DNA from 2 places in the Ottowia massiliensis genome. Region 2 is predicted to be linked to the other one. Evidence: riboswitches for the same ligand, from Rfam matches in the RefSeq annotation. Region 2 holds a riboswitch; the other holds the start of a gene.
The links. Region 2 has a riboswitch for S-adenosylhomocysteine ahead of metH (methionine synthase). Riboswitches for the same ligand answer to the same signal wherever they lie in the genome.
Positions count from the first base shown of each region.

Region 1: another riboswitch for S-adenosylhomocysteine. It lies ahead of ahcY (adenosylhomocysteinase); the one in region 2 lies ahead of metH (methionine synthase).

Region 1 is NZ_LT964854.1:2,570,169-2,586,014, reverse strand. Features, by position in the region: gene C1720_RS11540 (hypothetical protein) at 776-1,225, opposite strand; gene C1720_RS11535 (DNA polymerase III subunit chi) at 1,251-1,682, opposite strand; gene C1720_RS11530 (leucyl aminopeptidase) at 1,709-3,169, opposite strand; gene C1720_RS11525 (LPS export ABC transporter permease LptF) at 3,194-4,399, shown strand; gene lptG (LPS export ABC transporter permease LptG) at 4,396-5,496, shown strand; gene C1720_RS11515 (sirohydrochlorin chelatase) at 5,541-5,924, shown strand; gene C1720_RS11510 (CysB family HTH-type transcriptional regulator) at 5,937-6,887, shown strand; gene C1720_RS14460 (hypothetical protein) at 7,003-7,134, opposite strand; S-adenosyl-L-homocysteine riboswitch at 7,321-7,411, shown strand; gene ahcY (adenosylhomocysteinase) at 7,507-8,934, shown strand; gene C1720_RS11500 (DNA alkylation repair protein) at 9,039-9,737, shown strand; gene C1720_RS11495 (hypothetical protein) at 9,826-10,368, shown strand; gene C1720_RS11490 (DUF6882 domain-containing protein) at 10,390-11,196, shown strand; gene C1720_RS11485 (TlyA family RNA methyltransferase) at 11,205-12,017, shown strand; gene metF (methylenetetrahydrofolate reductase [NAD(P)H]) at 12,059-12,880, shown strand; gene C1720_RS14040 (hypothetical protein) at 13,320-13,532, opposite strand; gene C1720_RS11470 (ABC transporter permease/substrate-binding protein) at 13,531-15,045, shown strand; gene C1720_RS11465 (zinc-binding dehydrogenase) at 15,127-15,846, shown strand, end outside.
Region 2 is NZ_LT964854.1:1,352,245-1,368,090, reverse strand. Features, by position in the region: gene C1720_RS06235 (TMEM165/GDT1 family protein) at 1-87, shown strand, start outside; gene metX (homoserine O-succinyltransferase MetX) at 398-1,561, shown strand; gene metW (methionine biosynthesis protein MetW) at 1,558-2,142, shown strand; gene C1720_RS06220 (META domain-containing protein) at 2,439-2,996, opposite strand; gene C1720_RS06215 (glycosyltransferase family protein) at 3,328-5,043, shown strand; S-adenosyl-L-homocysteine riboswitch at 5,307-5,385, shown strand; gene metH (methionine synthase) at 5,423-8,224, shown strand; gene C1720_RS06205 (hypothetical protein) at 8,473-8,733, shown strand; gene C1720_RS06200 (hypothetical protein) at 8,912-9,415, shown strand; gene C1720_RS06195 (hypothetical protein) at 9,608-9,835, shown strand; gene C1720_RS06190 (dynamin family protein) at 10,213-12,201, shown strand; gene mutY (A/G-specific adenine glycosylase) at 12,198-13,247, shown strand; gene ubiB (ubiquinone biosynthesis regulatory protein kinase UbiB) at 13,396-14,970, opposite strand; gene C1720_RS06175 (ubiquinone biosynthesis accessory factor UbiJ) at 14,967-15,599, opposite strand; gene hisG (ATP phosphoribosyltransferase) at 15,775-15,846, opposite strand, start outside.

The sequences.
Region 1 (15,846 bases), 1.2 Mb from region 2:
CCCCGCCCATTTTTTGGAACCTGTTCAGAGTTCGTCCATGAGGGGCGAAAGAGTGAATGAACCTGAGCGAAGTGCAAGCCGCAGACGGTCTGGCTGACCGGCTGGCTGACCGGCCAGTGCGACGTTGCGCGACGCCGCAGGTCAGCGGGGCCGCTTTTCGCGCCTGCGGGCGGGCGGCGTTGGGCGGGGTTGCTCCCCTATTCATAGCGCGATGTCTTGATGGACACTGCGCAGATTGGTGTTTCAGGCCCCCCGAATTTGCTCCTGTTTCTGGGAACCCGCCCAGCGTTGGGCCATGAGAAGAAAAAGCAGACCGGGATGAACCGCAAGGCGCAAACCGCGAATGGTTCTGACATTCACGCCTGCTGCCTGACGAGGCGTTTGCAATGTCATGAATCACTCCGGGCCGCGCTTTTCGCATCAAGTACAGATACAGATTGCGAACAGGCTTCTTGCTGACTCGGCCCATGCGTTGTTCAGATGCCGGCCCCAGCATCATGCGCGGTTGATGGCAACCTGCCCGCTACCCGCTTGGTTTTGGTTGGGCAGGTTCAGCGCTGCTCATTCCGCTGCGCTTGCGGTGCCAGCGCCAGCCCCAGGCGCTGAATCAGAGCTTTAGAGTGGGCAGAAGCGGGGTGATGGGCCGATGGGCCGTTATGTCAAAAAACAAGAGCAAATACAAGGGGGTGAAAATGCCGTTCTGCGCAGTTTCCACTAGGACCTATCGCTATTGAAAAAGGAGCTAAAAGAGGCTGGCTGCGGGCCGCTTGCGTGTTCAGTCTTGCTTTTCCTGATCCGCGTTTTCGCCGTGCCCGTCTTGCCCGGGGGCGGTTTCGTGTGTGCTCTGCTGCTTCAGCGCTTCGGCCACGGCTTGCTTGACGACGGCGGCGACTTCGCGCTGCACGCGGGCGTTCAGGCCCAGAAGCTGTTCGTGCAGGACGCGGGCGATGGCTTCGCTGATGCGGAGGTCAAGCGTGGGGGCCAGGGTTTGGAGCACTTGTCCGGCCAGGGCGCTGGCTTGCGCGGGAACCTGGGCGGAGACGGGGGCGGGCGCAGGCGGCAGGGCGCCGGGTTCCGGGGCCAGCTCGCCGGGCTGGCTGACGGGGGCGATGACTTCGGTGAGCATGGGCACGGATTGCGGGGGCGGCGCTTCGCTCCATGCGGGAGTGTCGTCAAGGATGGGTTCAATGGCTGCGTCGCTGGCGCGGGGGTCGTGGGCGGTCATGGTGGGCCTTTTCGGGAGGGCGGGTTTAGTCCTTGCGGGCGGCCGCGTCATGGGCCTGGGGTTGCAGACCGTGTTTTTTGTAGTGGTTCCAGCGCTGGCGGGCGCCCGCGCGGTCTTGCGGCTGGGCGCTGACGATTTCGATCAAACGGGCAAAGCGTTCAAAGCCTTCGGGCGCGGGCTGGCCCAGGTTGAGCAGCACCTGGCTGCGTGTGAAGAGGGCAGCGTCGGTAGCCAGCACGATGGGCGTGGCGGCCAGCACGTGGGCGGGGGCGGAGACGCCGCAATGGGGGATGAATGCCTGCGATGAGAAGGTCCACAGGGCTTCGTCGAGCGCGCGCAGGGCTGCGGCGTCGCCCAGCACGCCAACCGGGGCGCGCGCGGCCCATGCCTTGCGCAGCAGGCGGCAGGCATAGGCCGTTTTTTCAGGCACGTTGAAGTGAAAGGTCACTTCCGTCATGCGCGGCTGCCCTGGCTGCCTGCCGTTCAGGCAGCTTGCGCCAGCAGGTATTGAACGAGCAGGCCGACGGGGCGGCCCGTGGCGCCCTTGGCCTTGCCGCTTTTCCAGGCGCTGCCGGCAATGTCCAGGTGCGCCCACGGCGTGCCTTCGGGCACGAAGCGTTGCAGGAATTTGGCGGCGGTGACGGAGCCTGCCGGGCGGCCCGCCACGTTGGCCACATCGGCGAAGTTGCTTTTCAGCCCTTCGGCGTATTCGTCATCCAGCGGCATGGGCCAGCAGGGGTCGAGCGCGGCTTCGCCCGCCTGTTGCAGGGCTTGGGCCAGGGCGGCGTCGGTGGCGTAAAGGCCGCTGCGAACGTGGCCCAGGGCAATGACGCAAGCGCCCGTGAGGGTGGCGATGTCGATGATGGCGCGGGGCTTGAAGCGCGCGGCGTAGGCAAGGGCGTCGCACAGCACCAGGCGGCCTTCGGCGTCGGTGTTGAGCACTTCGATGGTCTGGCCGCTCAGGCTGGTGACCACGTCGCCCGGCTTGGTGGCGCCGCCGCCGGGCAGGTTTTCGCAGGCGGGAATGAGGCCGACCACGTTGATGGCCGGTTGCAGCTGGCGCAGGGCCTCGAACGCGCCCAGCACGCTGGCGGCGCCGCACATGTCGAACTTCATTTCGTCCATGCCGGCGGCGGGCTTGATGGAGATGCCGCCGGAGTCGAACGTGATGCCCTTGCCCACCAGGGCCACGGGCGGCTGGCTCTTGGCCGCGCCCTGGTAGCGCAGCACGATGAAGCGCAGCTCTTCATGCGAGCCGCGCGCCACGGCGGCAAATGCGCCCATGCCGAGCTTGGCCACTTCCTTGGGGCCGAGAACTTCGCAGTCAATATGGCTGCCTTTTTCCTTGGCGATGGCCTGGGCGGCGGCGGCCAGTTGCCGGGGCGTGGCGTGGTTGGCGGGGCGGTTGCCCCACTCGCGCGCCAGGCGGATGCCGCTGGCCGTGGCCGTGGCCTGGGCGAAGGCGGTTTTCAATGCGGCGCTGGCGGCGGCGGGCAGGGCCAGGCGCACGCCGGTTAGCGCGACCGGCTTGGCCTTGGGTTTGGTTTCGGTGTAGGCGTAGGCCGCGTCGGCGGCAGCCAGCACGGCAGCGCGCAAGGCGGCGGGGCTGGGCGTTTGCGCAAAGCACAGCACGGCCTGGCAGGCGGGGCCGCTTTTGATGAGCGCAATGGCGGCGGCCACGGCGCGGCGCACGGCTTGCGCGCTGCCGTCGCCCGCGCCCGCCAGCAGCACGCGCGGCGCCTGAATGCCTTCGGCGGCGTAGCAGGGCAGGAGCTTGCCGGCTTCGGCGCTGAAGTCGCCCGTCTTGATGGCGCGGGCGGCCAGGGCTGAAAGGGCGTCATCGGCCTTGGCCTTGGCGGTGTCTTGCGTGACGAGAAAAACCAGCGCATCGGCCTTGGCGCGGGCCGCCTGCGCCAGGCGCAGCGTCTTGAGTTCAAAGTCCATAATCAGCGGTTTCCTTTCAAACTGATGTTATTCGATTCATCCTTGCGCAAAGAGCTGGGGCGCAGCTTCGGCGCGACTCTGGTGGTGCTCATCACCATCGTGATGACGATGATGCTGATCCGCACGCTGGGCCAGGCTTCGGCCGGGCACGTGAACCCGTCTGAAATCATGCTGGTGATGGGCTTTACGGTGCTGGGGCACTTGCCCACCATCCTCACGCTGAGCCTGTTTGTGGCCATCACGGCCACGCTCTCGCGCATGTACATGGCCAGTGAAATGGTGGTGTGGTTTGCCAGCGGGCGCGGGCTGCTGGCGTTTTTGCCGCCGCTGCTGCGCTTTGCCTGGCCGGTGCTGCTGGGCATTGCCGTGCTGGCGCTGGCGGTGTGGCCGTGGACGAACCAGCAGGTGCGCGAGCTGCGTGAGCGCTATGAATCGCGCGGCGACGTGGACCGCGTGGCGCCCGGCCAGTTCATTGAATCCGCAGGCGGACGGCGCGTGCTTTACATCGACAAAAAGGCGGCTGACGCCGTGCGCAGCGCCGCCGGCGCGCCCGCAGGCAGGACGGACTTCGGACCGGCCAGGCCGGACGCCGAAACTGAAGCCGACGCGCCCGGCGGCAACATCTTCATCGCCGCCACCGAAAAGGGCCGGGAAATCGTCACTTCCGCGCGCGGCGGCCGCCTGCAAACGCAAGGCGCGGAGCGTTTCGTCATTCTGGACCAGGGGCAGCGCCTGGAAACCGATCTGGAAACGGGCGAAATGCGCCTGAGCGAATTTCGCGAATACGGCGCGCGCGTGAGCGCCCGCTCGCTGGATTCGGCCGGGCTGCAAGCGCCGCGCTACCGCTCCACGCTGGCGCTGCTGCGCCAGCCCGATCGCAACAACCAGGCCGAGTTTTCCTGGCGGCTGGGCCTGGCGCTGGCCGCGCTCAATTGCGTGGTGATTGCGCTGGCGGGCACGCGCGTCAATCCCCGCGTGGGGCGCAGCGCGGGCATGGTGTTTTCGCTCTTTGCCTTTGCCGCCTACTACAACCTGCTCAATGTGGGGCAAAGCTGGGTGGCCAGCGGCAAAGTGAGCCTGGCCGCGCTGCTTTGCCTGCTGCACGGCGGCATCTTCGCCGCCGCGCTGGGCGCTTTGCTGCTGCGCCACTGGGGCGGCTGGCTGCCGCGCCCGTGGGCCAGGCAACCCGCGCCGTCCGCGCCGCCAGACGGGCAGAAAGGGGCGGCATGAAAACCATCCGCCGCTTCATCTACCGCGAAATCCTGCGCGCCGTGGCCTTTGTGGGCGTGGCCTTTTTGCTGCTGTTCGTGTTCTTTGACCTGGTGGATCAGCTCCAGTACCTCAACAGCGCGGGCGGCTACCCGCTCTCGCAAGTGCTGCTGTTTGTCACCTTGCGCGTGCCCAACCACATCTACCAGCTCCTGCCCATTGCCGTGCTCATTGGCGCCATTTACGTGATGGCGCGGCTGGCCGAAAGCTCCGAATACACCATCTTGCGCACCAGCGGCCTGGGGCCTCTGCGCGCGCTGGGCATGCTGCTGGCGCTGGGCGCGGCCTTTGCGGCGCTCACCTTCGTCATTGGCGACTACGCCGCGCCTGAAGCCAACCGCGCCGCGCAGCTTTTGCGCTCGCGCTTTGCCGGGCAGCTCACCGTGGGGCTGACCGGCGGCTGGCTGAAAGACAAAAGCGCCGATGGCCGCAGCTACTCCGTCAATGTCGCCTCGCTCTCGGCCGACGGGCAGATGAACCGCGTGCGCATCTTCGAGTTCGACCCCCAGGGCCGCTGGCTTTCCACCACCCAGGCCGAAAGCGCCCGCTTTGACGAAGGCGCATGGCTGCTGGAGCGCCCCCGGCGCCGCGCCCTGCAAGAAAGCCCGGCGGGCCAGGCCGGCATTGCCCGCACCCAGCCGCCGGAGACGCGCTGGCCCACGCATCTGTCTGCCGACATGGTGGCCGCCGCCCTCGTCAGCCCCGACCGCATGAAAGCGCTTGATCTGTTCCAGTACATCCGCCACCTGCACGCCAACGGCCAAAGCGCCCAGCGCTATGAAATCGAGTTCTGGCGCAAGGTGTTCTACCCGCTGGGCTGCCTGGTGATGATGGTGCTGGCGCTGCCCTTTGCCTACCTGCATTTCCGCTCGGGCAACATCTCCGGCCACGTGTTCATTGGCGTCATGGCGGGCATCAGCTTCTTTTTGCTCAACAACGTCTTCGGCTTCATTGGCAATTTGCGCGACTGGCAGCCCTGGCTGGCCGCCGCCACGCCCGGCCTCATCTACTCGCTGCTCTCGCTGGCCGCCTTTGGCTGGCTGGTGCTGCGGCAGTAAGCGCCGGGCGGCACCCGCAAAGACGGCAGAAAGAAGGCAGGCACATGGCGCGCGGCATCATCCTTTTCGCCCACGGCTCGCGCGATCCCTTGTGGAGCGCGCCCATTGAAGCCGTGGCCCGCCGCATGCGCGAAACCGCCCCGGCGGGCGTGGCCGTGTCTTGCGCCTACCTTGAATTCACCGCGCCCAGCCTGCCGCAAGCGGCTGCCCGTCTCATTGCCCAGGGCGCGCTCAGCCTGACCGTCTGGCCCATGTTTTTAGGCATGGGCCGCCACGCCCGCGAAGACCTGCCGCGCCTGCTGGCCGCGCTGCGCCACGCCCATCCTGGCGTGCCCATCACGCAAGCGGCCACCATCGCCGAACACCCCGCCGTGCTCGACGCCCTGGCCCGCGCGGCTCTTTCCGGCCCCTTTGACCCCCGCGCCTGAACCCTTCACGCCATGAACCTGCACCAGTTCCGTTTCGTCCAGGAAGCCTCGCGCCGCAACCTCAACCTCACCGAAGCCGCGCGCGTTCTGCACACCTCGCAGCCCGGCGTTTCCAAGGCCATCATCGACCTTGAGCAGGAGCTGGGCATCGACATCTTCACCCGCCACGGCAAACGCCTCAAAAGCATCACCGAACCGGGCCGCCACGTGCTGGAAAGCATTGCCGTCATCCTGCGCGAGGTGAACAACCTCAAACGCATCGGCGAGGAATACACCGCGCAAGACACCGGCACCTTCTCCATCGCCTCCACCCACACCCAGGCGCGCTACGTGCTGCCCCAGCCCGTCGCCCGCCTGCGCCAGGCCTGGCCCAAAGTCAGCATCCGCCTGCACCAGGGCAACCCCCAGCAAGTGGCGCAAATGGTGCTGGACGAACAGGCTGAAATCGGCGTGGCCACCGAATCGCTGGCCGACTACCCTGACCTGGTTACCTTGCCCTGCTACGAGTGGCAGCACATGCTCGCCCTGCCCGAAGGCCACCCGCTGGCGCGGCAAAAGCGCATCACGCTGGAAGACATTGCCGCCTGGCCGCTCATCACCTACCACCCTTCCTTCACGGGCCGCGCCCTCATTGACCAGGCCTTTGCCCAGCGCGAGTTGCAGCCGCGCATCGTGCTCGAAGCCATTGACTCGGACGTCATCACCACCTACGTCCAGCTGGGCCTGGGCATCGGCATCGTGGCCGAAATGGCCACGCAAGGCAGCGCCCCCGAAAACATGCGGGGCCTGCTCACCCGCCCCCTGGGCCACCTGCTGGGTTCCAACGTCGCGCGCGTGGCCTTCAAGCGCGGCGCCTACCTGCGCCAGTTCGTCTATCACTTTGCCGAACTGCTCTCCGACCGGCTGGATCGCGATCTGGTCGCCAAGGCCATGCAAGGCCATGTGGCCGACTACGAACTCTGAAAGCCGGCCCTATTTCGCTCCTGTATCCGTAGCATGACGTCCTAGTGGAGCCAGCGCGAAAGGGCATTTTGATGACCCTGAATTTGCTCCTTTTTCTGGTTTCTCTGCGCTTGCCTCAAAAGATCAGGTCAAGTGCCGGACCATGCGCCGAATGCAGGCGATCCTTGCGCAGCCTGGCCAAGGCCCTCTCCACCACCCAGCGCTTGGACAGCGCCTTGAAGCCATGCCGCTCATGGCGTTTGATCACCCGTGCATTCCAGCCGAATGTTTTTGAGAGAGGGTTCCCAAGCGCGGACTTGCCATTTGCGTGATTCGCCCGCTCTCATGCGTCCAGCCAGTGCCCATTCATGGCGGAAATGGATTGGAAACCGGCGCAAAACCGGCGCAATTGGCGGTGTTTTTGCCCGTGCGCGCCTGCCTATAATCCGCGCCGCCCTTCGAGGAGCGTTGCATCCCCCGCCTGTTGGCGCAGGGTCAGGCTCGAAGGGGCGGTTTCTCCCCCTTCGCAACGACGCTCACCCGCTGATGAACGCGTGGTGAGCTTTTTTTTGGCGTTTCGCCAGGCCCGCGCGGGTATCGGTGGTTTTTCTCTTTTTTTCATCAAGGAAAGACCCGCCATATGAATGCGCCTTTGAATGTTTCGCCCGAATCCGTGATTGCCGATATTGGATTGGCCGCCTGGGGCCGCAAGGAAATCCGGATTGCCGAAACGGAAATGCCCGGCCTGATGGCCATTCGCGAGGAATACGCTGCGCGCCAGCCGCTCAAGGGCGCGCGCATTGCGGGCAGTCTGCACATGACCATTCAGACCGCCGTGCTGATTGAAACGCTGCAAGCGCTGGGCGCGCAAGTGCGCTGGGCTTCGTGCAACATTTTCAGCACGCAAGACCAGGCGGCGGCAGCCATTGCGGCAGGCGGCACGCCGGTTTTCGCCGTCAAGGGCGAAACGCTAAAAGACTACTGGGACTACACGCACCGCATTTTTGAATTCGGCCCCAAAGGCAGCCAGGCCGAAGGCCCGAACATGATTCTGGATGACGGCGGCGACGCCACGCTGCTGATGCACCTGGGCCAGCAGGCCGAGCAAGACGCCAGCGTGCTGGCCAACCCCAAGAGCGAAGAAGAGCGCGTGCTGTTTGCCGCCATCAAAGCCAAGCTGGCCGAAGACGCCAGCTGGTACACGCGCAAGAGCGCGCAAATCATTGGCGTGACGGAAGAAACCACCACCGGCGTGATGCGCCTGAAGGAGATGTCGGCCAAGGGCACGCTCAAGTTCCGCGCCATCAACGTGAACGACAGCGTGACCAAGAGCAAGTTCGACAACCTGTATGGCTGCCGCGAAAGCTTGGTGGACGGCATCAAGCGCGCCACCGACGTGATGGTGGCCGGCAAAGTGGCCGTGGTGTGCGGCTACGGCGACGTGGGCAAGGGCTGCGCCCAGGCGCTGGCCGCCCTGCGCGCGCAGGTGTGGGTGACGGAAATCGACCCCATCTGCGCCCTGCAAGCCGCGATGGAAGGCTACAAAGTGGTGACGATGGAGCAGGCCGCGCCGCTGGCCGACATCTTCGTGACCACCACGGGCAACAAAAGCGTGATCCGCCACGAGCACATGGTGGAAATGAAAAACGAAGCCATCGTCTGCAACATCGGCCACTTTGACAACGAAATCGACGTGGCCTCGCTCGAAAAATACCAGTGGGAAGAAATCAAGCCGCAGGTGGACCACGTCATCTTCCCCTCGGGCCGCCGCATCATCTTGCTGGCCAAGGGCCGCTTGGTGAACCTGGGCTGCGCCACGGGCCACCCCAGCTACGTGATGAGCAGCAGCTTCGCTAACCAGACGCTGGCGCAAATCGAGCTGTTCACCAAGCCTGATCAATACGAGGCCGGCAAGGTTTATGTGCTGCCCAAAATCCTGGACGAACACGTGGCCCGCCTGCAACTGTCCAAGCTCGGCGCCACCCTCACGCGCCTGACGGATGAACAGGCCGCCTACATCGGCGTGAACAAGGAAGGGCCTTACAAAACCGACGCTTACCGCTATTGAGGGCGTGAAAGACTGCCGCGCTGGACGTTTGGGCTGTGCGGCGCGGCAGCCGTTTTTGAAAAACCGGCCTCATGCAAATGCGCAAGCCGTGATGGGGCTGCTCAATGCAGCAGCGCATTTGCACTGCGCCAGCGATGGGAGCGGCAAACATGGAAGCGCAGATGCTTTTGAAAGAATTGCAGAATCTGGCGAATGCCGACGATGCCCGTGCGATGAAAGCCTACATGAGAGGCCGCTTTGAGTTTCTGGGCGTCAAAACGCCCGCCAGGCGCAAGGCCGCAAAAGCATTTTTCAAAAAGCATGGCGGCGCTGATATTGACTGGCGCTTTGTCCGGCAGGCATGGGAGCATCCCTTCCGGGAAATGCAATATGCGGCGCTGGATTATCTGGAAACCAGAAAAAACCTTCTGCGCCCCGGTGACCTGCCCCAATTGAAGAAACTGGCGCAAACCAAATCCTGGTGGGATACGATTGATTTTCTTGACCGGCTGGCGGGCGGCATCATTGCCGGCTTTCCTGAAACCAGGCCCGTCATCTTGCAATGGAGCCGCGACGAAGATATCTGGCTGCGCCGCCTTGCCATCGACCATCAGCTGCTCAGAAAGGATCAAACCGATCAGCACCTGCTGGAGCAGATATTGGTCAATAATCTCGACCAGACGGAATTTTTCATCAACAAGGCCATCGGCTGGGCGCTGCGGGACTATTCAAAAACCAATCCCGAATGGGTGAAAAACTTCATCAGGCAGCACCATGGCAAAATGGCGCCTCTCAGCATCAGGGAAGCCAGCAAATATCTGTGAGGCGGACACCGGAAACATGCCTCGGCAACGGTTTGAATTGGGGTGAATCAGCAGGGAGAAGAAGATGATAAAACGGTTTTCAAGGCACATGCCGCCACGCGAGGATTTTCAGCATGTCCGGAAGCAGAAAAACTGGCGGGCATATTGCGTGGGAGGGCTGTTTCTGGCATTCATGCTATGCATGTTATTGCTGAATTTGTGGATTCAACCGGTTGCAACATGGGCCTTTTTGACGATTCTGATATTGCTGACATGGTGCCTGGCAGAGGCCGAAAGCAAGCGTTTGCGGGCATTGGCCGCCAGCCGCGCGGGCGAGGGTATTTGCCAATTTGCCCGTCAAGCCCGTTGCCGCGAAAATGACCCGTGGGTGGTGCGCGCCGTTTATGAGGAGCTTGCGCATCAGACAGCCCGGTTCGCGAAGGCGGCCGATTTTCCCGTGCGCTGGGATGATGCTATTTGGCAGACGCTGAAAATAGATGAGGAGGATGTGGAGAATGCCTGTCTTCCCGTCATGGCCTGGCGCGCTGGCCGCAGCCTTGATAAAACCCGTGAAAATCCCCGGGCGGGCAAAGTCGAAACAGCAGGCGATCTGGTGCGTTTTCTGAATGCCCAGCCCCGGCTGGCTGGTTAAAAATATTTTCAAGGAGCGGAAATGTCTTTTCTGGGCTGGCTGTTTGGCGGCAGGCGGGGCAGGGCGCAGGAGCAGGCGCGGGTTTTGTCTGCGGATGAGCAGATGCGGCGGCTTCTGGCGCGGTTTGGCGCGCTGGGCATGGAAAAGCAGGCCGGCTTGCAGGAGCTGGTGGGCGAGGCGGGCTGGAGCGGTGATGTGGCCGCGCAGTCGCTGACGTTTGACAACGGCTTTTCATGCCACATTCAGGCCATAGGCAGTTATTCGCTGAGAAACGACACCTGGCGCTGGGCCTGGACCAATGCGAAGGCAGGCTGGCCGGATGAAGCGCTGGCTGACGCGCGGGCCATGCGCGAATACGGGCGCTCGCATGGATTGGCGTTGCTGCTGGATGAAACGGATTTCGCGCTGGAGCGGCGCTGGGTGCACGCCATCGGCATGACGGCCAGCGCCTTGTGCAAGGCGGATGCGTATTATCTGGCCAATTATGGCGAGGGTATTTTGGTTTGCACGGTTTATTCGCCTGAAGTGGCGGCGAAAAATGCCGCCATCAATGCCGACATTTCTGAATTGGCAACCATTTCCACCACGCTGGAGCAGTTGTTTTCCAATTTTGAATTGAATTACCGCAGGGCCTTGCGATGCTATTTGAAAGCCAAGGGTTTTGATTTGACGGAAGACAGCGTGGCGGGCGGCAGCGAAATAACAGCCCGCAAGGAAGGCGTGCGCGTGACGGCGCGCTTCAACGAGCTGGGTTTGTTGCAGGCGCTCGATGGCGCGCCCGCCCCCATACCCCCTGCGGCGGCCCCCGAGCCTGCGCCCGGCCCATGAGCGCCACGATGCGGGCCGATCAACTGCTGGTGGCGCGCCAGCTGGCGGCCACGCGCAGCCAGGCGCAGCGGCTGATTGCGGCGGGCGCGCGCTGGCGCGTGGCAGGCGGCGCGTGGCAACCCGTGCGCAAGAGCGGCGAGGCCTTGCCGCAGCAGGCGCAAATCGAATTGCAAGATGACGCCGAGCGCCGCTATGTCTCGCGCGGGGGCCTGAAGCTGCAAGGCGCGCTGGCCGCCACGGGGCTGAACGTGGCAGGCTGGCGCTGCCTGGACGTGGGCCAGTCCACGGGCGGCTTTACCGACTGCCTGCTCCAGCACGGCGCGGCGCACGTCACGGGCGTGGACGTGGGCCACGGCCAGCTGCACCCGCGCCTGGCGCAAGATGCGCGCGTGCGCTGCATCGAGCGGGTGAATGCCAGGCATCTGAATGCTACTGTTTTCAGAGCATCATGTCTTAGTGGAAATTGCGTGGATGGCGATTTAGACCCCCTTGAATCCGCTCCTCTTTTTGATCTGGTGACGGGCGATCTTTCTTTCATCTCCCTCACGCTGGTGCTGCCCGCGCTGGCGGCGCTGGTGCGCCCCGGCGGCCACGCGCTCATGCTGGCCAAGCCGCAGTTTGAGTTGCAGCCGCAGCACATCGGCAAAGGCGGCATCGTGCGCGACGATCGCCTGTATGCCCTGGTCGAGCAGCGCCTGCGCCAGGCTTGCGCGGCATGCGGCCTGGGCGTGCAGCGCTGGCTGCCCAGCCCCATTGCGGGCGGCGACGGCAACCGCGAGTTCTTCCTTCACGCCACCCGCCGCGCGCCTTCCGGTCTTTGACTTTTCACGAACCCTTTTACGAACGACGAACGCAGCACGCCATGAAACACGCCCTGAGCCTTGAATTTTTCCCGCCCAAAACCCCCGAAGGCGCTGAAAAGCTGCGCGCCACGCGCGCGCGCCTGTATGCGCTGCAACCCGGGTTCTGCTCCGTCACCTTCGGCGCGGGCGGCTCCACGCAAGACGGCACGCTGGCGGCGGTGCGCGAAATCCTGGCCGAAGGCATGCCCGCCGCGCCGCACCTGTCGTGCATAGGGCAAACGCGCGAATCCATCCGCCGCCTGCTGGCCGACTACCGCGCGGCAGGCGTCAAGCGCATCGTCGCCCTGCGCGGCGATCTGCCCAGCGGCTACGGGCTGGGCGGCCACTTTCAGTACGCCAGCGATCTGGTCGCCTTCATCCGCGCCGAAACCGGCAGCCACTTTCACATCGAAGTGGCCGCCTACCCCGAAATGCACCCCCAGGCGCGCTCGCCCCGCGCCGACATGGACGCCTTCGCCGCCAAAGCGGCTGCCGGAGCCGATTCGGCCATCACGCAATACTTCTTCAACGCCGACGCCTACTTCCGCTTCGTGGACGAGCTGGCCGCGCGCGGCATCACCCTGCCCGTGGCCGCCGGCATCATGCCCATCACCAACGCCACGCAGCTGCTGCGCTTTTCTGATGCCTGCGGCGCCGAAGTGCCCCGCTGGCTGCGCCTGCGCCTGGAAGGCTACGGCGACGATCTGGCCTCCATCCGCGCCTTCGGGCTGGACGTGGTGGCCGCCCTCTGCCAGCGCCTGCTGCAAGGCGGCGCGCCCAGCCTGCACCTGTACACCATGAACCAAAGCGAGGCTGCGCTGGCGCTGGCGCAGCGGCTTTGAAAGCGGCCGGCCTGCGCCCTCGCCGCAACAATGGCCTGCAAATCATCCGGGCGCGGCCCAAACGATGATCTATAACCGCCGCCGCCCTGATATGGACGGCATCATCGCCATTTACCCAAGCTCCGGCATCAAGCGCCCCGTTCATGATGCCGACCGCATTCGCGAGATGTCATTGACAAACGCCTGATCACTGAAATCAAACAGGCGGCAGGCGAACAAGGCATGCTGTTGCTTCTCTCGGCTCCGGCTGCAATGGATTATTATCTGAAAATCGGCATGAAAATCGTATCAAACGGGTTCATGACTCAGCGGACAAAATAGCGGCATTTCAGCGATGAAACGCAATACGCAATCCGGATGGTTTGATCCTGCAAAACCATCTGCAAGTGCCGGATTCAGTCAAATGAAAAGCAGACGGCACGCTTTGAGCTTGTCAGTTTCAGATCTTGAGCGCAAAGGGCCTGGCCTGACGGAGACAAAGGCAGCCTGCCCCATTTTTCCAAAGTTCAGGCTGCCTTTCAAAATTCAAATTCGTTGAAACCTTGCTTGCAGGCAGCTTCTCCCGCCGCAATCCTTGAAACAAATGCCATTCGGATATTGATTCCAGATTCATCACAAGCGGCAGGATTTCAGGCGGCCGCAGGCAAACCATGTTATCCCTTCCTTTTTCCCTTTCCGAACTCGCCCAAATGCTGCTCACGCATTTGTGGCTTTCCGGTTTCGCCTTATTGGCGGCGGTATTGCTGGCCGTTCCGGCGGCGATTGTGTTCGCGCGCAGGCAACGGGCGGCAGAGGCGGTATTGCAGCTCGCCAATGTGCTGCAAACCATTCCGTCGCTTGCGCTGCTGGGTTTGCTCATTCCGTTTGTCGGCATTGGCTCGCCGCCCGTGCTGATTGCGCTGACGCTGTACGCGCTGCTGCCGATCTTTCAAAACACCTATCTGGGGCTGACCCAAATTGATCAATCCATTCAAGACGCTTACACGGCGTTCGGCCTGTCGCGTTGGCAGTCGCTGTGGCGAATTGAATTGCCCATGGCGCTGCCTGCGATGATTTCGGGCATCCGCACGGCGGCGGTGCTGATAATCGGCACGGCGACGCTGGGGGCCTTGATCGGCGCAGGCGGCTTGGGCAACCTGATTTTGCTTGGCATCGACCGCAATAACATGGCCATGACGTTTACAGGCGCATTGCTCGCCGCGCTGCTGGCCGTCGGCGTGAGCGGCATCATTGGCCTTTTGCAGAAATCGCGGCGCAAATTGCCGCTGGCCCTTGCACTGGCGGCGGGCTTCGGTGCATTCAGTTTCACGCAAATTTCATTTGCGCCCACCGTGCAAAACGTGGTGATTGCCGGCAAAATGGGCAGCGAGCCTGAAATTCTCATCAATATGTATAAATTATTGATTGAGCGGGAAAACCCGAAGACAAAGGTGACGCTCAAGCCCAATTTCGGCAAAACCAGTTTCCTGTTCAGCGCGCTCAACAGCGGTGAAATCGACATTTACCCCGAATTCACAGGCACGGTGCTGGAAGCCTTGGTGCAAGTGCCAATTGAACAGAAGAACCGCCATTTATCGCCCGATGAAACCTATCGACAGGGTAAACAATTATTGGCGGAACAATATCAGTTGGAATTTCTGCCGCCGATGTCTTATCAGAACACCTACGCGCTGGCGGTGAAAGAGAGCTACGGCGCGGCGCACCAGCTCAATACAATCAGCGATTTAAAGCGGGCTGCATCCGATATTCGGGCAGGCTTTTCGCTGGAATTTGCCGACCGGGCGGACGGATACAAAGGCATGCAGGCTGCCGGCATCACGCTGAAAAACATCGTCCGCCTCGAACCCGCCCTGCGTTACACCGCCCTGCTGAACGACAAAATCGACCTGGTAGAAGCCTTTTCCACCGACGCCGAATTGAAGCAATACCAGTTGCGCCTGCTGAAAGACGATATTTCCCTGTTTCCCGCCTATCAAGGCGCGCCGCTGATGAAAGCCGAATTTGCCGCAAAAAATCCGCAAATTGTGGCCGCGCTGAACCGCTTGGCAGGCAAAATCAGCGAAGCTGAAATGAGCGAAATGAACTACCGCGTGAAAGTGCAAGGCGAAAGCGCGGAGCATGTAGCGCAGGATTATTTGGAGAAAAATGGGTTGTTAGGAAAGTGAAATTGGCAGCAGGCTACCTGAAAGCATCAGAAGCAGCCTGCAAACTCTCTCTAAATAAAAACAACTTCTTAGGAAAACGTTATGAAAGCCGTAAAAATCTACCAAGCCGGCGGCCCGGAACAACTGATTTATCAAGACGTGCCAACACCTGATATCAAAGAGGGTTGGTCACTGGTAAAAATCAAAGGCTTCGGCATCAACCATTCCGAGATTTTCACACGCGAAGGCAAATCGCCGTCTGTCCAATTTCCGCGCATCTTGGGCATTGAATGTGTAGGCGAAGTGGCGCAAAGTTCCACGCCCGCGCTGGCGGTCGGACAAAAGGTCGTCTCCATTATGGGCGAAATGGGGCGTGCCTTTGACGGCAGCTACGCCGAATATGTGTTGCTGCCCAACGAGCAAATCTACCCCGTTCATACCGATCTGGATTGGACGACCCTTGCTGCGATTCCCGAGACTTATTACACTGCATTCGGTTCATTGCAGCAGCTATGCATCGCGCCGCAAGAACGCGTTCTGGTGCGCGGCGCAGGCAGCGGCGTGGGCGTGGCGTTTGCCCAGTTGCTTAAAGCGCAGTTTCCGCACATTGTGCTGAATGGTTCAACGCGTAATCCTGCCAAAGCGGCCCGTTTGCAGGCGGTCGGATTTGACGAAGTGATTACCGAAGCGGGCGGCAAACTGAAAACTGACCAAAGCTACGACAAGATTCTGGAATTGGTAGGGCCGGCAACCCTGCGCGATTCCTTCTCCCACATCAACGAGCATGGCATCGTCTGCAATACGGGGCAACTCGGTAATTTG
Region 2 (15,846 bases):
CTGCGCGCCGTGCACCTGGCGTGCGCCGCCGTCTTCGCGGCGCTGGGCCTGGCTGCCCTGCTGGGCTGGCGCATGGGGCTGGAATAGCAAGATTTCGCTCTTTTTACGATAGCTGCCTGCGCTCGTTTCTCTAGGACCTCAGGCCAAAAAGGCCGCTTGAATTCGCTCCTTTTTTCAGAGTGAATCCGGCTGGGCCGGGCCGTCTGGCGGCTGGCTATACTGGCCGCCCTTTCGTTTTCACGCGCCGATTTGCTTTCCTGCTTGCGGGCGCTTCCGAGAACCGGTTCAGAGTCTGCCCTCACAAACAGGCTTTGAACCAGTTCTGACAAATGCTGCTAAATGACGGAAATCCGGCCCGGTTCCGCCTTTTGGCGCAACCGGGTTTTTTTCTTGCCTCATGACTTTCATTGCCACGCCGCAGACCATGCGCTTTGACGCGCCCCTGGCGCTGCAAAGCGGCGCCAGCCTGGGCGGCTATCAGCTGGCCTACGAAACCTACGGCCAGCTCAACGCCAGCCGCAGCAATGCCGTGCTGGTGTGCCATGCGCTCAATGCCTCGCACCACGTGGCGGGCGAATACGCGGGCCAGCCGCGCAGCCTGGGCTGGTGGGACAACATGGTCGGCCCCGGCAAGCCGGTGGATACCAACCGCTTTTTCGTCATCGGCATCAACAACCTCGGCTCGTGCTTTGGCTCCACCGGCCCGAAAGACATCAACCCGGCCACGGGCCAGGCCTGGGGGGCGGACTTTCCCGTCATCACCGTGGAAGACTGGGTGGCCGCGCAAGCCCGCCTGCTGGACGCGCTGGGCATCGAGCAGCTGGCCGCTGTCATGGGCGGCAGCCTGGGCGGCATGCAGGCGCTCAGCTGGACGCTGCAATACCCGCAGCGCGTGCGCCACGCCGTGGTGATTGCCAGCGCGCCCAACCTCACCGCCGAAAACCTGGCCTTCAACGAAGTGGCGCGCCGCGCCATCATCACCGACCCCGACTTTCACGGCGGCCACTTCTACCGCCACGGCGTGGTGCCGCAGCGCGGCCTGCGCATCGCCCGCATGATCGGCCACATCACCTATTTGAGCGACGACGTGATGAACGCCAAATTTGGCCGCCAGCTGCGCCAGGCCGTGGCCGGCCACGCCAGCGGCTACCGCTACTCCACGCAAGACGTGGAATTCCAGATTGAAAGCTACCTGCGCCACCAGAGCGAAAAATTCAGCGATTACTTCGACGCCAACACCTACCTGCTCATCACCCGCGCGCTGGATTACTTCGACCCCGCCCGCGCCCACGGCGGCAGCCTGGCCGCTGCGCTGGCGGGCACGCAAGCGCGCTTTTTGCTCGTGAGCTTTTCCACCGACTGGCGCTTTGCCCCCGCCCGCAGCCGCGAAATCGTGCGGGCGCTGCTGGACAACCGCCGCGACGTGGCCTACGCCGAAATCAACGCCCCCCACGGCCACGACGCCTTCTTGCTGGACGACGCGCGCTACATGCGCCTCATCCGCTCGTATTTTGAAAACCGCATCGACACCCCGGCGCAAGCCCAAGGAGGCACGGCATGAGCGACGCCGCCATTCAGCAAGTCATCGCCAGCCTCGTGCCCGAAGGCGCGCGCGTGCTCGATCTGGGCTGCGGCGACGGCGCGCTCATGCAGCGCCTCATGCGCGAGCGCGGCTGCACGGGCTACGGCATTGAAATCGACGACGCCAAGGTGCTCTCCTGCGTGCAGCGCGGCGTGAACGTGCTCCAGCTCAACTTGCACGAAGGCCTGGCCGACTTTGGCGACCAGAGCTTTGACGCCGTGCTGCAAATCGACACCCTCCAGCACCTGCGCAACGCCGAAACCATGCTGTGCGAAACCGCCCGCGTGGGCCGCGTGGGCATCATCGCCTTTCCCAACTTCGCCCACTGGCCCAACCGCCTGGCCGTGCTGCGCGGGCGCATGCCCGTCACCCGCCGCCTGCCCTACCAGTGGTACGACACGCCCAACATCCGCGTAGGCACCTTCAAGGACTTTGAAATCCTCGCCCGCAAAAACGGCCTGCAAATCCTCGACGCCTTCGGCCTGCATCAGGGCCGCCCCGTGCGCCGCCTGCCCAACCTGCTGGCGGGCACGGCGGTTTTCAAAATCGCGCGCGGCTGAAAACCGGCCCGGCTGCGCCCCGCCATCCGCCCGAAGGGGCGAGCGGCATCAAAAACAAGAGCGGATTCAGGGGTATCGAAATGCCGCCTCGCGCAGATTCCACTAGGACGTCATGCTACGGATAAAGGAGCAAATCCAAAGCACCGTTGCCATCAACAAGGCGGCCCGCCGCTTCCGGCTTGTGGCTCCCTATGGCTCCCTATGGCTCCATCCCGTAGCTGATGCGCTCTTGCCGCACATAGCCAGCTCCCAAGGGCTGGCGGCGCACGCGCAAAACGGTGCGCGCGCCGCTGGCGTCAAAGCGAACCTGGCGCGCCAGCAGGCTCGCCTTGCAGCAGCCACTCGCTGCCGTTGATAAAGCGCAGGCGCAAGCTCGCCGCAGGCTGGCCGCTCTGCTGGCGTGCGGTTTGCAGCCGCCAATCCTTCACGGTGGGCAGGATTTGCTCCAGACGGTCTTCCAGCGCCATCAAGCGGGCGTCGGCACAGCCCTTTTTGGTGCCCATCAGCGGCTCAATCAGCATGCGTTCGCCTGAAAGCAGATAGCGCCCGCGCAACTGGTTGCAGGGAGCGGCCACGCTCACGGCAGCCTCGTCAAAGCGCAGCACCACCGGTTCAGACAGGGCGGCGGCAGCGCGCGTGAACCAGGCGCGATCCTTGCCGCGCACGGCCTGCAAGCGCCAGCGCCAGGCCGTGAGCGCCTGCTGCCCGGGCGCCAGCAGTTCAGCCGCCTGCTGGCGCACAGGCGCAGCCTGCGGCGTCATCTGCACGGGCTGGGCCATGCTGGCGCAAGCCGCCCATGCGCCGCAGCACACGGCCAGGGTTTTCCAGTTGGGCGAAATCATCCGGCGAAACATTGAAGGCCTCCTTTCAGAATAAGCAGAGCCACTTATGAATGGCGCAAGGATGATAGCCGCGCGAGGTTGTGAATCGAGCCATGCACGGCCTGGGCCGCGAAAGGGCGGCAGGCGAGGGGAGAAAGCAGACTGGCACGCTCCTCTATCCATAGCATGATGTCCTGGTGCATGCAGCGCAGAAGGCATTTCCGGCCCATTTGAATTGCTCCTGTCTTTGCATCATCGAAGCGCCTTGAACAGCTTCTTGAATGCAAAGGCGCAGCCATGAGCCAAGCGCGGGCGCGGCGACAATCCCGGCCTTTCGTCCGTCACTTTCCCCGCCTTTTCGCACGTGAATACCCCCCGCCCCGCCCTCGTTACGCAAGAAGCGGCCCGCCGGCTGCCCAGGCTGGCCTTGTGGCTGCTGTGTCTGGCCTATGTGCTGCCGGGCTTTGTGGGGCGGCAGCCGTGGAAAGGCGATGACCTGGCTTCTTTCGGGTTCATGCAGGCCATGGCCGAAGGGCGCTCGGGCTGGCTGGCGCCGCAGCTCGACGGCCTGTCGCCCGATGTGGCCGCGCTGCTGCCTTACTGGCTGGGCGCGCTCGCGCTCAAAGCCACGGCCGGCTGGCTGGCGCCTGATGTGGCCGTGCGTTTGCCGTTTGCACTGATGCTGGCGGGCACGCTGGCGGCCACTTGGTACGCCACCTATAACCTGACCCGCCTGCCCGGCGCGCAGCCCGTGGCGCTGGCGTTTGGCGGCGAGGCGCAGCCGCGCGATTACGCCCGTGCGCTGGCCGATGGCAGCCTGCTGGCGCTCATTGCCACGCTGGGCATGGCGCAGCTGGCGCACGAGACCACGCCTGCGCTGGCGCAGCTGTGTTTTACGGCGCTGGTGTTTTTTGGCTTTGCGGCCATGCCTTTTCAGCCGCGCGCGGCGGTGGCGGCCACGCTGCTGGGGCTGCCTGCGCTGGCGCTGTCGGGCGCGCCCACGCTGGCGCTGGCATATGGCGCGGCAGCGGTGCTGGCGCAACTGTGGCCGGGCTGGCAGGCCGCCGCGCCTGCCAACGCCTTGCAGGCAGGCGCGCGCCGCCGCCTGCTGCTGGCCACGCTGGCGGCCATGCTGGCCAGCGCGGCCTTGGGCTGGCGGCTGGGCTTGTGGCGCTGGCAAATCACGTGGCCGCTGGCGGCGGCGCAGTGGCGCTCTCTGGCGCGGCTGTTTGCCTGGTTCACCTGGCCCATTTGGCCGCTGGCGCTGTGGACGCTGTGGCGCTGGCGCGCCCAGCTGCCGCGCCCGCGCCAGCAGCGCCACCTGGGCCTGCCGCTGATGATGGCCGGCATGGCCATGCTGGCGGCGGTGTTCACGCCCGCGCGTGACCGCTCGCTGCTGGCGGCGCTGCCGCCGCTGGCGGCGCTGGCGGCGCTGGCGCTGCCCACGCTGCGGCGCGGCATGGCAGCGCTCATTGACTGGTTCACCGTGCTGTTTTTCAGCGGCTGGGCCATCGTGATCTGGGTGGTTTGGATTTCGCTGCAAACGGGCGTGCCCGCCAAACCGGCGGCCAATGTGGCGCGGCTGGCGCCGGGCTTTGAGCCGGTTTTCCAGTGGCCCGCGCTGCTGGCGGCGCTGGCGGCCACGCTGGCCTGGGCCTGGCTGGCGCGCTGGCGCACGGGCCGCCACCGCGCCGCGCTGTGGAAAAGCCTGGTGCTGCCCGCCGCCGGCGCCACGCTGTGCTGGCTGCTGCTGATGACGCTGTGGCTACCCGCGCTGGACTATGGCCGCAGCCTGGCCGCGCAGGTGCGCAGCGTGGCGGCCATCGTCGGCCAGGGCGCGTGCGTCAATACGTTTGCGCTCAACGCCACCCAGCTGGCGGCCCTGCGCTTTCATGGCGGCTGGCAGCTGGAGCCGCTGCCGCGCTTTGACGCGCCCGCCACCTGCCCGTGGCTGATTGCCCCGCTGACAGCCAGCCCCTCGCAACAGCAATGGGCGCAGCGCCTGGAAGTGCCCCGCCCCACGGACAAGGGCGACACGCTGCTCGTCTTCGCCCGCAACGCGGCAGACGGCAGGCCGTAAGCGCCTGTTCAAAGCCTGGCCGTAAGAGCATGAAATAGATAAACTATTTTTTGCTCTTGAATCTGTAGCTATAAACCCCGATAAAAACAGCGTTAAGCGGCATTATTGGCCCTTCATTTTTGCTCCCTTTTCTATAAAACCAGACAAGCGCGGCCCAAGGCTTGCAGCGCTACGCTCGACGGCGGTGAAAGACCGCTTGTGCGAGCCTGTTTTGGGCGGCTTCGGCGGCATGGCGCGTGGCGGCTGCCTAGAATGCGCGCCCTCTTGCCAAGGGGCGTCGCAACGGAGCTTTTTTCCGCCAGGCTTGGCGGATGTTCCGCGCGAAAACGAGGCTCGTGCCTGCCCTCCTGGCTGCGTTTTCCGGTCTTCAGTGAATCCCATGTCTGCTTCTGCCGCTTCCGCCGACGCCCCCCAACCGCCCATCCCGCCGCTGCGCCTGTCGGGGCTGGAGCCTTTGAGAATTGACGAAAACTCGCTGTTCGTGAACGTGGGCGAGCGCACCAACGTCAGCGGCTCCAAGGCGTTTGCGCGGCTTATCCTGGCCGAGCAGTACGAAGAGGCGCTGGCCGTGGCGCGCCAGCAGGTGGAAAACGGCGCGCAGATCATCGACGTGAACATGGACGAGCCGATGCTCGATGCCGAAGTGGCGATGGTGCGCTTTCTGAACCTGATGGCCAGCGAGCCGGATATCGCCCGCGTGCCGGTGATGCTGGACTCCAGCAAGTGGAGCGTGCTGGAAGCGGGCCTGCGCTGCCTGCAAGGCAAGGGCATCGTCAATTCCATTTCGCTGAAAGAGGGCGAAGACGAGTTCAAGCGCCAGGCCACGCTCATCAAGCGCTACGGCGCGGCGGTGGTGGTGATGGCGTTTGACGAAAAAGGCCAGGCCGATTCATTGGAGCGGCGCATTGAAATTTGCTTGCGCGCTTGGCGCGTGCTGGTCGATGAGGTGGGCTTTGCGCCCGAAGACATCATCTTTGACCCCAATGTGCTGACCATTGCCACGGGCATGCCCGAGCACGACAACTACGCGGTGGACTTCATCGAATCGGTGCGCTGGATCAAGCAGAACCTGCCGGGCGCAAAGGTTTCGGGCGGCATCAGCAACGTGAGCTTCAGCTTCCGGGGCAATGACCCCGTGCGCGAGGCCATTCACACCGTGTTTCTCTACCACGCCATACGCGCGGGGCTGGACATGGGCATTGTCAATGCCGGAATGATCGGCGTGTATGACGAGCTGGAACCCGTCTTGCGCGAGCGCGTGGAAGACGTGGTGCTCAACCGCCGCCCCGACGCCGCCGAGCGCCTGCTGGAGATTGCCGAAACCGCCAAAGGCGCAGCCCGCGACGACAGCCAGAAACTCGCCTGGCGCGGCACGCCCGAAAACCCCGCGCCCGTGGCCGAGCGCCTCTCGCACGCGCTGGTGCATGGCATCACCGACTTCATTACGCAAGACACCGAAGAGGCGTATCAGGAAACCATCGCCAAGGGCGGCCGCCCGCTGCACGTGATTGAAGGCCCGCTGATGGACGGCATGAACGTGGTGGGCGACTTGTTCGGGCAGGGCAAGATGTTTTTGCCGCAAGTGGTCAAAAGCGCGCGCGTGATGAAGCAGGCCGTGGCCCACCTGGTGCCCTACATCGAAGAAGAAAAGCGCCGCGACGAAGCCGCCGGCAAAGACGTGAAAAGCAAGGGAAAAATCATCGTCGCCACCGTCAAGGGCGATGTGCACGACATCGGCAAGAACATCGTCACCGTCGTTTTGCAATGCAACAACTTTGAAGTGGTGAACATGGGCGTGATGATTCCCTGCCACGAAATCCTGGCGCGCGCCAAGTGCGAGGGGGCCGACATCATCGGCCTGTCGGGCCTGATCACCCCCAGCCTGGAAGAAATGCAATACGTCGCTGGCGAAATGCAAAAGGACGACTATTTCCGCTTGCGCAAGATTCCGCTGCTCATCGGCGGCGCCACCACCAGCCGCGTGCACACCGCCGTAAAAATCGCCCCGCACTACGACGGCCCCGTGGTTTACGTGCCCGACGCCTCGCGCAGCGTGGGCGTGGCCCAGGGCCTGCTGGGCGAAGGCGCGGCGCAATACGTGGCCGAAGTGCAGGCCGACTATGAAAACGTGCGCCAGCTGCACGCGCGCAAAAAGCCCGCCGCAATGTGGAGCCTGGCGCAGGCACGCGCCAACAAAACGCCCATAGACTGGGGCCGCTACCAGCCGCCCGCGCCGCACTTTCTGGGCCGCCGCGTCATCCGCAACCTGCCGCTGGCCGAGCTGGCCGCCTTCATGGACTGGGGGCCGTTTTTCCAGACCTGGGACCTGGCGGGCAAATTCCCGGCCATCTTGCAAGACGAAATCGTGGGCGCGGAAGCCACGAAGGTGTATGAAGACGGCCAGAAGATGCTGCGCCACATCATCGAAGGCCGCTGGCTGACCGCCCACGCCGTGGTGGGCTTTTGGCCCGCCAACCGCGTGCACGACGACGACATCGCCCTCTACGCCGACGAAAACCGCGATCGCGTGCTGCTCACCTGGCACGGCCTGCGCCAGCAAACCGAGCGCCCCAAAGACGCGAAAACCGGCCTGCACCGCCCCAGCCGCTGCCTGGCCGACTTCATCGCCCCGCGCCACTGGCCCGAGGACAGCCACGATGGCCCCGTGCTCAAGGACTACATCGGCGCATTCGCCGTCACCGCCGGCATCGGCGTGGAAGAAAAAGCCGCCCAATTCCTGGCCCGCCACGACGACTACAACGCCATCCTCTTCAAATCCCTGGCCGACCGCCTGGCCGAAGCCGGCGCCGAATGGCTGCACCGCCGCGTGCGCACCGACTGGTGGGGCTACGCCGCTGACGAGGCGCTGGACAACGCCGAACTGATTGCCGAAAAGTACCAGGGCATCCGCCCCGCGCCCGGCTACCCCGCCTGCCCCGACCACACCGTCAAGCAGCCCCTGTTCGAGCTGCTGGGCGCGGGCGAAATCGGCATGTGCGTGACCGACCAAATGGCCATGATGCCCGCCTCCAGCGTCAGCGGCTTTTACTTCAGCCACCCCGAATCCACCTACTTCAGCGTCGGCAAGATCAACGAAGAGCAGGCCGGCGACATGGCCCGCCGCCGGGGCATTGCCCCCGAGCAGATGCGCCGCATCCTCGCGCCCAATCTCAACCTGTAAGAGCCTGCTACGAAAAAGATGACTTAATCATGTCCCAGGCGTTGTGCCCCACTGTTCATCGCTCATGTCACTTGGATACATGACGATTGTTTGCTGCAGATTTCCTCTCTGGGGACAGGCGCTCAAAACCCCATTGGGTGAAGCGTTGGGCATTCACGCAAAGTGCTTGAACGAACAAAGGCAGGTCTAGGGTCGCTTTGGAAGCGCTAATGCACCAGCATGGAATTGAGCGTGTGTCAGGAGCGGATTTGTCGCCGCCCTGCTCACTGAACAAGGCGCAAGCTCAAATTCAGGGTTTTTGCATGAAGAACGGCGCCTATGAGCAGGTTTTAAAAGGCGCTCAGCAGCTTGCAGACAACCGGGCCGCCCGCCGCATCGGGCAGCGGCTAGGCAAAGCGGGGCGCATCGTGCGTCCTTTGGGCATCATGCTGGATTCCATCAATGTTGCGCAGGCGTTCCGAGAAGATGAAAAACCGCTCCGGCCGTGCCACCGGCAGTTTGACCGGTAGTGGTGCGGCTGGTGTCTGGGGGAGTACTTGTGGGAGGCATTGCCGGAGCTTTGCAGGCAAGAGGTTGTTTGATGGCATCTGGAGTTTGTTCTGAAACTGCGCATTGGAAACGCACAGAGAGACTGTCTGCGAGATCGTTCTGATGGGTGCCAGAAGTGGAAAACAAATCGCCGTGGCCATGACCATGCGGGACGAGCGCAGGTTTCTGGCCTTTTTGCGCACGACGGCGGATGTGCAGATCCTGGCGCTCAATAGCCCCAGTGCTGATCGCGTGTGGCTAAACGCCTTTCCGCCCCGGCGCAGCCAAGACAGGCTGAGCCGAGGTTTCGTGCTCTGGAACCGCGCCTTCGACTGGGAGCCGGAAATCCAAACCTTCCAGCACGGCGCAAGCGTGATCAACGCGCACCGTGCGCCGGTCATCGAGTACTTGCGCCACCCCTTTTTTGTGCCTTCGCGCGAAGCCGGGCGGCTGTTCTGGTCGCGCGGCGTGACTATTGATGGGCCATATCTCGGCGAAGACAAGGTCAGCCGTTATGCCTACGACCCGGAGAGATTTGATGTCTGGTGGCGTCAAGTCATCCAGTGGATCAAAGCAAACTCATATCACCGCTCAGATCAACACGGCTTCATCCACTACCTGCCCTGGGCCTGGTGGATGTATGGCCGCTGGGGGCGGGGCTGAAGCCGCCCCGCAGCGGTTCTTGAAGCGCGGGGCTGATCCCGAAATCACACCCGACTCGCCAAGGAGCGTTGCAGCAGGGCGGTGCATCGAATGGCCGTGTGCGCTGCCCTGTCTGGCTTGGCGGATGCCCTGGGCGAAAACGAGTCTCGTGCCTGCCCTCCTGGCTGCGTTTTCCGGTTTCCAGTGAATCTCATGTCTGCTTCTGCCGCTTCCGCCGACGCCCCCCAACCGCCCATCCCGCCGCTGCGTCTGTCTGGCCTTGAGCCGCTGGTAATTGATGAACACTCGCTGTTCGTGAATGTGGGCGAGCGCACCAACGTCAGCGGCTCCAAGGCGTTTGATGTCCAATGGCTGATAGAGCTATTGCAAGCGCAAGGCGTGCCAATCGTGATCTCACAAAGACCAGCCTTTGTCCATTGACGAGCACATGTACCTCTGGCCTCACCTCATTGAAAACTTCTTTGGCAAGCTCAAGGAGTTCAAACGCTTTGTGCCATACACAGTGACAAGACCGACGCCAGCTTCAAGGCGGTGATCTATCTGGCTTCGGTTGTGATTCAATTTCAGCAATTCTCAACAGGCCTTAGCCAAACCTGGAGAGTCTTCTATGGATACAGAAGCAGAATAGCTCCCGTTCTTGCGGTCTGATGCGCCGGGTGCGGCTCAGGCGGCTGGCCGGGGGCAGGAAAGGCGTCTGGCGTCCGCCAAACGGAAGAGCGCGGCGGCAGGCAGCAGGTAATATCCCTGAGCTTACGTTTGGCAAACAACTGCCCAGGGGCAAGGCCGCAGCGATGACGATGACCGCTTTCAACCAACAATTTGACCAACACCATGTCTGGCGCGACGCCATGTCCCGCCGCCTGCGCACGCTCACCGAATGGCTGGGCGCGCGCGACTTGCTGGACGATGCCGCCGTCGAGCGCCTTCAGCAGGTGCAGGACCAGCTGCGCTCCGAAAAAGTCACCGTCGCTTTCGTGGCCGAGTTCTCGCGCGGCAAGTCGGAGCTGATCAACGCCGTGTTTTTCGCCGGATATGGCCGCCGCATCATGCCCGCCAGCGCCGGGCGCACCACCATGTGCCCCACCGAGCTGGGCTGGGACGCCAGCGTGCCCCCTTGCCTGCGCCTGCTGCCCATTGAAACGCGCTTGCAGCCGCAGTCGCTCACCGACTGGCGCATGGCGCCCGAAAAATGGACGCGCTTTGATCTGGACGTGAACGACGCCGAGCAGCTGGCCAGCGTGATGGAAAAAGTCTCCGAAACCCTGCACGTGCCCGTGGAGCAGGCGCGCGCGCTGGGCTTCTGGCACGACGAGCAGCCCGACGACAACCCGCCCACCAACGCCCAGGGCCTGGTGGAAGTGCCGCGCTGGCGGCACGCGCTCATCAACATGGCGCATCCGCTGCTCAAGCAGGGGCTGGTGGTGCTGGACACGCCCGGCCTGAACGCGATTGGCGCGGAGCCTGAGCTGACGGTGAACCTGATTCCGCAGGCGCAGGCCGTGGTGTTCATCCTGGCCGCCGACACGGGCGTGACCAAGTCCGACCAGACCATCTGGCGCGAGCACCTCTCGCCCATGACGGCGGGCGCCAGCTCGCACTTTGTGGTGCTCAACAAGATCGACACGCTGTGGGACGCCCTGAGCAGCCCCGCGCGCATCGAGCAGCAAATCACCAGCCAATGCGAGCAGACGGCCGAAATCCTCTCGCTGGACAAAGACCAGGTGATCGCACTGTCCGCCCAGAAGGGCCTGCTGGCCAAGGTGCGCGGCGACGAGCAGCTGCTTCAGGAAAGCCGCCTGCCCCGCTTTGAAGACCTGCTGGGCCGCCGCATGCTGGGCGAGCGCGAGGCCGTGCTTGAATCTGCCCTGCGCGCGGCGCTGGGCAACGTGGAAGCCGCCTGCCACCGCGTGCTGGCCGTGCGCAAGCGCGAGCTGGCCGAGCAAAAGCAGGAATTGCAGGGCCTGCGCGGCAAGAACCAGACCGTCATCCGCCAGATGCGCATGCGCGTGGACATGGACAAAGGCGAATTCGACCGCAGCGGCGCCAATGTGCAGGCCGTGCGCGCCGTGCACATGAAGCTGCTGCGCGAAATCATCAAGCTGCTGGGCGCCTCCAGCATCAAGCGCGAGCTGCTGGAGCTGAGCACCTCGCTGCGCGAGCCGGGCATCAAGTTCGGCCTGAAAAAAGCCTACGGCAAGGCGTTTGACAACCTGCGCGACATCGTCAGGCAAGTGCAGACGATGGAGATGGAAATCGAGACCATGCTCAACGCCACCTTCCGCCAGCTCAACGCCGAATACGGCTTCACGCTCCAGCCGCCGCCCGCGCCCGACATGTCGCGCTTCATCGACGACCTGGGCGCCGTCGAGCGCAGCCATTTGCAGTACCTGGGCATGGGCAACATCTTCCAGCTCGCCCGTCCCGAATTCACCGAAAAGCTCGTGCGCGCGCTGGCCTCGCGCATCCGCTCCATCTTTGAAACCGCTCTGGGCGATATCGAGCTGTGGAACAAAACCTCCTCCTCGCAGGTGGACACGCAGCTTCGCGAGCGCCGCCGCGCCTTCAACCGCCGCATGGAAGCCATCATCCGCATTGAAGAAGCCGCCGGCAACCTGGAGCAGCGCCTGAGCGAAATCGACGAGCAGATGGCCCTGCTGGACGAAACCGAAAAAGGGCTGGCCGCGCACATGCACGACATCCGCGCGCAAAGCCCGGCCTCCGTGTCGCCCCGGCCTTCTGCCGCCTACCAGACCACGGTGGCCGACATGCTGCCCGCCCTTTCGTGAGCGGCGCGAGCGAACCGCCCGCCAGCTTCGCCGCCCGCCTCCTTCACTGGCAGCGCCAGCATGGCCGCCACGGCCTGCTCTGGCAGGGCACGCGCGATCCTTACCGCGTGTGGCTGTCGGAAATCATGCTCCAGCAAACGCAAGTAGCCACCGTGCTGGGCTACTTCGCGCGCTTCATTCAGCGCTTTCCTGATGTAGCTGCGCTGGCTGCCGCCTCGTCTGACGAAGTCATGGCCCTCTGGAGCGGCCTGGGCTACTACAGCCGCGCCCGCAACCTGCACCAGTGCGCGCGGCAGGTGATGGAGCGCTTCGGCGGCCAATTTCCCCGCAGCGCCGCCCTGCTGCAAACGCTGCCGGGCATCGGCCCCTCAACAGCTGCCGCCATCGCCGCCTTCTGCTTTGGCGAGCGCGCCGCCATACTGGACGGCAACGTCAAGCGCGTGCTCACCCGCCATCTGGGAGACGCCAGCGACCTGGCCGTGGCCGCCAACGCCCGCGCCCTGCACGCCCGCGCCCTGGCCCTGCTGCCCGCCAACAGCGCCGACATGCCCGCCTACACGCAAGGCCTGATGGACCTGGGCGCCACCGTCTGCACGCCGCGCCAGCCCCAGTGCGGCCGCTGCCCCGTTGCCGCCGACTGCACCGCCCGCCAGCAAGGCCGCCCGGAAAGCTACCCCGTCAAAACCCGCAAGCTGCGCCGCAGCGCCCAAACCTTGTGGCTGCTGCTGGCGCAAACGCTGCCCGAAGCGCAAAGCGCGTGCTGGCTGGAAAAGCGCCCCGCCAAAGGCATCTGGGCGGGCCTGCACGCCTTGCCCGTGTTCGACAGCCGCGAGGCCCTGCTCGACGCGCTGCCCGCCAGCGCCAGCGTGGCGTGGCTGCCGCCGCTGGCGCACGCGCTCACGCACAGAGACCTCACCTTGCACACCGCCCGCGTTCACCTGCCCGCCACGGCCCGCCTGCCCATTGCCGGCCAATGGCGGCGCGATTGGCCTGACCTGGGCCTGCCCGCGCCCATGCGCCGCCTGCTGCAACAGCAGCAAGCCTGAACAGACGGCAAAAGGCGCGATTTCGCTCCTTTATTCAGAGCATGATGTTCTAGTGGAACAGGCGCAAGAGCACTTTTTCAAGCTCTGAATTTGCTTCTCTTTTCAAAGCATCCTGGGCCGCTTCAGGCAAGCGGCGCGGAAAGCCTGATCAAGCGTGCCACCACCCAGCGCGCTGCGCCGCCAGCATGGCCAGCAGGCCCAGGGCAAAGCCTGCGGCGCACCAGGCCAGCGCGGCCAGGCGGCGGCCTTTGCGCTGCGCCTGGGCCAGATCGCGCACCTGCTGTTGCAGCTGCGGCAGGCCGGCCGAATGTTGCAGATGGGCGTGCAGCAGACGCGGCAGCTCGGGCAGAAGCTTGGCGTAGTAGGGCGCTTGCGCCTTGAGTTCGCGCAGCAGGCGGCGCGGGCCGATTTGCTCGTTCATCCAGCGCTCCAGAAACGGCTTGGCCGTGCTCCACAAATCCAGGTCCGGGTCGAGCTGGCGGCCCAGGCCCTCGATGTTGAGCAGGGTTTTTTGCAGCAGCACCAGCTGCGGCTGGATGACGACGTTGAAGCGCCGCGAGGTCTGAAACAGCCGCATCAGCACCATGCCCAGCGAAATTTCCTTGAGCGGGCGGTCAAAGTAAGGCTCGCACACGCTGCGGATGGCCGCTTCCAGCTCGTCGATGCGGGTGTCGGCGGGCACCCAGCCGCTTTCCACGTGCAGCTCGGCCACGCGCTTGTAGTCGCGCCGGAAAAAGGCGGTGAAGTTCTGCGCCAGGTATTCCTTGTCGTACTCGGTGAGGGTGCCGACGATGCCGAAGTCCAGCGAGATGTAGCGGCCAAAGGTTCCGGGCGCGACGCTGACCATGATGTTGCCCGGGTGCATGTCGGCGTGAAAGAAGCCGTCGCGAAACACCTGCGTGAAGAAGATGGTGACGCCGTCGCGCGCGAGCTGGTGGATGTCCACCCCCGCCTCGCGCAAGCGCTGCGTCTGGCTGATGGGGATGCCGCTCATGCGCTCCATCACCAGCACGTTGTCGCGGATGTAGTCCCAGAACATTTCGGGCACCAGCACCAGGTCCAGCCCGGCCATGTTGCGGCGCAGCTGGGCGGCGCTGGCGGCTTCGCGCGTCAAATCCAGCTCGTCGTGCAGGTATTTGTCGAATTCTTCGGCCACTTCGCGCGGGCGCAGGCGCTTGCCGTCGGCAAACAGGCGCTCTACCCAGCCAGCCAGCATGTGGATGAGCGCCAGGTCCTGGTCAATCACCTTGAGCATGCCGGGCCGCAGCACCTTCACGGCCACATCGCGCGCCTTGCCCTCGCGGTCTGTCAGCGTGGCGAAGTGCACTTGCGCGATGGAGGCGCTGGCCACCGGCTCGCGCTCGAAGCTGGTGAAGATGGCCCCCAGCGGGCGGCCAAAGGCTTTTTCGATGATGGCAATGGCCTCACTCGTCGCAAAAGGCGGCACGCGGTCTTGCAGCAAGGCGAGTTCATCGGCCACGTCAGGCGGCAGCAAATCGCGCCGGGTGGAGAGCACCTGGCCGAATTTCACGAAGATCGGCCCCAGCCGCTCCAGCGCCATGCGCAGGCGCTGGCCGCGCGGCGCCGTCAGCCGCCGGCCGCGCCGCGTCAGCCGCCCCAGCGCGCGCAGCCACGGGCGCGGCAGGCAGGAAAGAGCCATTTCGTCCAGCCCGTAGCGCAGCGCCGTCCAGGCGATGAAGCAGGCGCGAAAGAGTTTTTTCATGGCCGTGGCGCGCCTGCGTTCATGGAAACATCAGCTGCGCCGCCTGAACAACCCGCACGGCCCGCGCCGCCCGGCAGCCCGGCGGCAATCTGGCGCAACCCCTGCGCCAGCGCGCGGCCCGCCTGGGCCAGCGCGTGCGCGGGCGCGTCGCCCAGCAGGCGCGCCAGGTCTTCCTCCACATCCCAGCGCACGTGGTCGGCCAGCCAGTTCACCTCGGCAGCCAATTGCACGTCGCCTTCAATGCGCACCGCCGGCTTTTCGCCGTGCAAAGCCCCTTTCAGGGCCGCTTGCGCCAGCGCCAGGGGCGACTCATCGGCCAGCGTCAGCACCAGATCGGGCAGCCCGTCCGCAGCGGCCAGCTCGCACAAGCCCGCTGGCGTGGCCGCCAGCTGCGCGCCCCAGCCGCGCCACTGCACGCGCACCACGCGGCCCTTTTGCCGCGCCAGCCGCGCACGCGCCTCAGGCTCTTGCATCAGCACGTGATTGAGCAGCAGCACCACGCGGCGCGCTGCCTCATCCGTCAGCCAGGCCGGCGGCGCGGGAGGGCGGGGCAAGCCCGAGGCCAGCGATGAGAGCTTTTCAAGCGCCTGCGAAGCCAGCGCGAAAGGAGGGGGCGGGGTGGTCGTCATGGCGGTGTCTGGTCAGAAAAACCGCCCTGGCACGCGTGGCACAAGCGGCCCGGGCAGAAAGACAAAAGGACAAAGCCCGCGCCGCGCGCAGGCCCAGATCAAGCGGAGATTATTCAACGCCACAGACCGCCCAGAGCCGGCTTTTTGCCCCTGCGGCCAGATTGCAAACAAGCTCTCAGGCCTGCTCGTGTACGGCTTGCGCGAAGGCGTCGATGATGCGGCGCAGCGGCGCGGTGTGCAGCTTGAG